Regions from separate parts of the Hornefia porci genome, predicted to be linked through region 1. Evidence: predicted binding sites of a transcription regulator. Region 1 holds the regulator's gene; the other holds the start of a gene.

Region 1 (3,160 bases):
ATTTGATATGGCGTTTGCTGCTTTTTTCCAGTCGATCCGGCCGGTGGATGAGCTTCCGGAGGAACTGTGGGACTGGCTGAATCAGGGTGAGCTGGAGCGGGAACTCGAGGATATGCCGGAATGGGCGAAGGAATTTGATTTCGATACGCTGCAGAAGATGTTCCGGGAACGTCTGGAGGAACAGAAGGAAAAGCACGACGGCGGAAATTACTGGGTCGGAACCGGAGGGACATCGCCCTTCGGCCACGGCGGCTACAATCCTGCGGGAATCCGGGTCGGCGGAGCGGGACGGCACCGGTCGGCGGTGCAGATTGCGGAGGAACGCAATTTCCGTGATTTCCGGCAGGATAATGAGCTGGATACCCGTCAGTTTCAGATGGCTTTCCGGAAGCTGCGGCAGTTTTCCACCCGGGTAGACACGGCGAAAACAGAACTGGACATCGATGAGACCATTGACGCCACCTGTGAGAATGCAGGACTTCTGAGACTTGTTTATGAAAAGCCCCGGAAGAACACCGTCAAGCTGCTTCTGCTGATGGATGCGGGCGGCTCCATGTATCAGCACAGCGAACTCTGCAGCAGACTGTTTCAGGCGCTGCACGATTCAACACACCTGAAAGATCTGAAAATCTATTATTTCCATAACTGTGTCTATGATTACCTTTATACGGATCCCTCCTGCGCGAGCGGCCGCTGGATCGAGACCGAGTGGGTGCTCAGAAATCTGGATTCGGACTATAAGGTGATTCTGGTGGGTGATGCGGCGATGTCCAGCTATGAGTTATTATCCCGGGGAGGAAATCTGGACTGGTATGTCTACAACAAAGAACCCGGCATCGATTGGTTAAAAAAACTGGAGAGACATTATAAAAATATCGTCTGGCTGAATCCCATAAAAAAAGAACGCTGGGGATATGCGTGGGGATCCCGCACCATCGCACTGGTACGGGACGTATTTCCGATGTACGAGTTGACGCTCGACGGGCTGGACGCCGCGATACAGAAGCTTCTTTCACGATAAGCGAGTCGGCCTGCCTCGCTTCGAGGGCATAGTAGACTATCGGCCGGCTGCCTTTACGGAACGGACCGAAGGGATCTCTCTCGGCCTTGCTTCAAGGGCATAGAGCAACACCGGCCGGTTAAGCCGGAACCGGAGCCGGCTAAGCTGACTGAGCTGACGCCGGCAGGTCAGGCTTCCGGCGGATTGTGCACGGCTCAGTTACGGCTCAGTTCAGGTAGCGGAAGACGCCGCGAACCTTCCCCTGAATGCTCACATCCCGGACGATAATCGGGCTCATGGTGTCGTTTTCCGGCTGAAGGCGGATGTGGTCATCTTCTCTGTAATAGGTCTTCACGGTCGCTTCGCTTTCAAATCCGTCAATCATGGCAACCACAATATCACCGTTTTCCGCGGTGTTCTGCTGCTCGACGAGGATCAGATCCCCGTCCATGATGCCCACATTGATCATGGATTCACCGCGAACGCGGAGCATGAAACAGGTTCCCTGCACGAACTGCGCGGGAACCGGGAAGGTCCCGTCCATATTTTCCTCCGCGGTGATCGGCGTACCGGCGGCGACGCGTCCGATAACGGGGATGTCGATGACGTCCTCGCGTTCCGGCGCCGGATCGGGAGCCTGCGGCGGAGCGGCGGCGTTTTCAGGAACGTCCGGTGTATCGGCTTCCGGCTCGTCTTCCTCCTGCGGCACCAGAACCAGCGCCCGCGGCTTGGCCGGATCCTTGCGAAGGTAGCCCTTCTCCACCAGAGCGCCGATGGCTTTATGAGCCGTAGAGGTGGACTTGATTCCGACAGCCGCGCATATCTCGCGAACAGTCGGCGGATATCCCTTGGTTCGGATTTCCTTTCTCATGAAATCCAGTATCTTCTGTTCTTTTTCCTTCAAATCTGCCATAGCGTCCCCCTGTAAATCATTTATACACAAAGTATAACACAGCGCGAACAAAAAGTAAACATTTGTTCGCGCTTCGTACCGGATTTTTGTTCGGCTCTGTTCGCATGTTCGCGTCGTGTTTCCGGATAAAGCGTCTGAAAATCCCTGCGGCAGGCCAACGGATATGCGTTCTGCGTATTGATATTTCAGGCGCATCCGATGGCCGGACGCGCATTAAAAAAGCGCCGGCAGCATATAACCGGCGCGGGAGCGGAACGCTCAGCTGATTTTTCTGTTCTCAAGATCCTTCGTGCCTTTCTGTTCCCGGACGGGTCTGTCGACGATGATGGAGATGATGACGCAGACCAGAAGCAGGAACTGATAGAAGAGGAACGGAATGATGGACACGCTGGTGATTTTGGCGATACTGGCCGCGATCAGCAGCTGCGCGCCATAGGGAATGATCCCCTGGCATATGCAGGAGAAGATGTCGATCAGGGACGCAGTCTTGCGCGGATCGATGCCGAACTCGGCGCTGATGTCCTTCGCGATCGGTCCGGCCATCACTATGGCTACTGTATTATTCGCCGTTGCGATATCCATCAGAGCGGTCAGCAGTCCTATGCCGAGCATGCCGCCTCTACGTGTTCTGGAGTGGTTCCGGATCGTCTGAAGAATCCATTCGAAACCGCCGTATTCCCGCATCAGCGAGCCCATGGAGGCGACCAGGATCGTGACGATCATGGTCTCGAACATATTCTTTGTTCCTTCTCCCATGGCGCTGAACGCCGTGGCGATGGTGAGTGAGCCGGTAGCGAGACCCACGACGCCGCATAGGATTGTGCCGCAGCCCAGAACGATAAAGACGTTGATTCCGCAGAGGGAGGCCAGCAGAACAACGAAATACGGGATGGCCTGCCAGACATTGTACTGATAGTGCTGGAGATCAGCGGAGCCTCCCATCATCGCTGCGACGATCAAGATGACAAAGGTGATGATGGCCGCGGGGAGCGCGATGTGGAAATTGACCCGGAATTTATCTTTCATTTCCACGCCCTGTGTCTTGGTCGCGGCGATGGTGGTGTCGGAGATGAAGGACAGGTTGTCGCCGAACATGGCGCCGCCGACGACTGTTCCGACGCAGAACGGGAGGCTGAGGTCCGCGCTGTTGGCTACGACAAAGACAATCGGGACGAGCACGGTAATCGTTCCGACACTGGTTCCCATGGCCATGGAAATCAGACAGGCAATCAGAAACAGACAGGGAA
Region 2 (3,160 bases), 460 kb from region 1:
GGGCGCGGTATTCTGCATGTTCTGTGATCTCATCGCACGGCTTGCCTTCGCTCCGCTGGAGCTGAACATCAGCACCGTGACATCCGTCTTCGGAGCACCAATTGTCATCTATATGATGGTCAGCAGAAAGAGAGGCAGATGAGATGAACGGGAATTATCTGACACTTGAACAGCTTTCCGTGGGATATCACAGCAAAAGCCTCATTGACGATATCTGTCTGAACGTCCGCAGAGGGGAGATTGTGACGCTCATCGGACCCAACGGCGCCGGAAAATCCACAATTCTGAAGACAATCGCCCGTCAGCTCACCCTGCTGCGCGGTGACGTGGTTATCGACGGGAGCAGTCTGAACGAGATGACTTTCCGGGATCTGTCCACACGTATGGCTGTGGTTCTTACAGACCGTCCGAAGCCGGAGCTTCTGACCTGTCACGATATCGTAGCGACCGGACGGTATCCGTATACCGGGCGTCTGGGAATTCTGACCCATGAGGACGAGGAGAAGGTGGACGAGGCGCTGGAGACGGTTCACGCACGCGAGCTTGGAAACCGTGATTTCAATGCGATCAGTGACGGGCAGAAACAGCGTGTGATGCTCGCCCGGGCAATCTGCCAGGAACCGGAAATCATCCTTCTGGACGAGCCGACATCGTTTCTGGACATCCGTTACAAGCTTGAGCTCCTGAGCGTCCTGCGCCGAATGGCCAAAGAAAAGGGAATCACTATCGTCATGACCCTCCACGAAATCGATCTCGCACAGAAAATCTCGGATCGGATTGTCTGTGTCAGCGGGGAGCACGCAGTCCGGGCCGGAACGCCGGAGGAGATTTTTCATTCGGAGATTATACGGGAGCTTTACGATATCGACAACGGATTCTATGATCCCGTGTTCGGAAGCATCGAGCTGGCAAGGCCGGAGGGAGATACGCCGCAGGTCTTTGTGATATCCTCAGGAGGAACCGGCATCCGGATCTACCGGGAGCTTCAGCAGGAGAATGTTCCCTTCGCCGCAGGCATTCTGTATGAGAACGATATTGATTATCAGCTGGCTTCGCTCCTGGCCTGCAGGGTGATAAGCGAACGTCCGTTTGCGGAGATTTCTTCTGAAACCTATGAGCAGGCAGTGGGGGAGATGGAACAATGTCAGAGAGTAATCTATGCGGGGGTTCCCAGAGGCGGAATCAACGCCCGTCTGTTTGATCTCGTCAGGCTTGCGGCGGACAAAGGAATCCTGGAGGAGGTCTGAACCTCATTCCACATTCCACGGCGGAACTGTATTCTATATCCAAATATATCAAAAACTTAATCTGCAGCAAAATACTGCCGACCGCAGAGGCGCCGAACCGGCGTCTTTTTTGGTGTAACTCTTTTTCCGCCGGTGCAGAAAAAAGCGAAAAAAGAGAAAACAAATGTTCGTTTCACTATTGACAACGAACATGTATTCTGATATTATAGCAGTACGAACAGACGTTCCGAACGAATGTTTCGCACAGAAGGTATACATGATGAGGAAGATGAGGATTGCATCGAAGTTCAGATTTACAATATTTGCGGTCATTGTGCTGCTGACGGTATTCACAGTGTTTTCGACGCTTGCAGGATTCAATACAGCGAACAGTTTATCAATGGATCAGTACAGATGCGTGGAGGTTGAATCTGGTGATACCTTATGGTCGATTGCGGCCGAATATGCTCCGGACAATAAAGATGTCCGTCAGATCGTATATGATATCTGTGAGACTAATGATATACAGGCAAACGACATTGCATCGGGACAGAAAATCCTCGTACCGGTGTATGATTGATCCCATATTACATTTCAGGTGTTCCGAACTGGCGCTCGGATTCAACTCCTGGATTAGAGGTTTTGATAAGGACCCGGCAGCCGGACCTGATACACCCGGCGCAGCGGGCCTTTATCATTTCTAAATCTTTTTTGAGACAGAGAGGTTCCATAATAAACGGCGTATGCCGCATACAGAGCCAGAAGACTTGGTCCGTACGGACGGACAGAGAACTGCGTAAAAAGATCTGATAAAACGAGGCTTAAATTTCCGTTTTAAGCGATTTTAAATGGTGATGAGGATATACGGGTCTACGGTGCAACCGTTGACAACCGTGAAAAACCGATCCCGCCGGTGTTGCGGGCTTTTTCTTGTTTTTCACCACAACTATTCCCAAAATTATGATTTTAGGAATAGTTATATCCGGAAAAGTCAGGAGAGAGCCGTCCCGCAAATCCCACAAATAACGGCCGATTCATCCGCACCCTCTCCTGTTCTTATCCTTACAATTTTTCCGGGGTTTCCTGACGTTCTCTCTGGATCTTTTTGCGAAGCACCTGCATGGATATATCACAGGACGCCAGTTCATCGGCACAGCGTTTCAGCTCCGCACCGATGAGTTCGGGATTGGACAGTTTCTTTTTATATTTAATTTCATGCTCCAGGCTCGCCCATGTATCCATTGCGATGGTCCTGAGCTGAAATTCAACATAATATCCTTTGTAACGGACGATCATGTGATAACTTCTGTAACCGTTCGGCTTGCAGTTTCGGATATAGTCCTTTTCTGCTGTAACCGTAAACGTGTTACGGATCATTGTAGCGTAATCATACACTTCGTCTATGAAATGGCAGATGATCCGGAAGCCGATGGCATCGTGTATCTCTTCCAGCGCAGAACGTTCGTTCTCGGGCAGATGATTGAGGCGGCATTTGTTCCGCATGCTTTCCTCGGATTTGATCCGTCTGCGGATGTGTTCATAATTTCCGTTTTCCAGCATTCTGCTGATTTCATCCGCGATTGCGTTCATTTCAGGGAGATGCTCTCCATATATACTGTTCATGCTTTCTGTTATTTTGCTTATTTTTACTGTTTTCGTATTCAGCGGTTCTCTGTTATTTGCGGTGCGGTTCAGGCGGATTCAAGCTCTGTCAGCCGACAGGATTGATGATCGCTCAAAATATGCAGATCCGCATTGATGGAAGCCAGCTTGTCATTGAGATAACTGATGTAAAGCGACAGCTTTTCTTCGTCTGTGTCGGGGTCGTCTTCCCATATCTGATCCCTGACCAGGCTGAAATCGATATCCCGGTTCATGTTCTGAATCAGATAGCGCATCAGATCGGTTTCCTTGGGGCCCAGCCGGATGGAATG

Evidence for each region. The regulator LexA, encoded in region 1, represses DNA repair genes until DNA is damaged. The targets are predictions, from matches to a motif close to AGAACANNTGTTCT.
Region 2: yneA (cell division suppressor protein YneA) is a predicted target of LexA. The motif match lies at 1,462-1,475, and genes of this name have one in related genera.

What each region holds. Positions count from the first base shown of each region.
Region 1 is NZ_MJIE01000001.1:783,322-786,481, reverse strand. It holds gene BHK98_RS03725 (vWA domain-containing protein) at 1-1,021, shown strand, start outside; gene lexA (transcriptional repressor LexA) at 1,227-1,913, opposite strand; gene BHK98_RS03715 (Na+/H+ antiporter NhaC family protein) at 2,172-3,160, opposite strand, start outside.
Region 2 is NZ_MJIE01000001.1:321,468-324,627, forward strand. It holds gene BHK98_RS01385 (FecCD family ABC transporter permease) at 1-142, shown strand, start outside; gene BHK98_RS01390 (ABC transporter ATP-binding protein) at 144-1,247, shown strand; gene yneA (cell division suppressor protein YneA) at 1,504-1,806, shown strand; gene BHK98_RS01400 (GTP pyrophosphokinase) at 2,289-2,816, opposite strand; gene BHK98_RS01405 (response regulator transcription factor) at 2,918-3,160, opposite strand, start outside.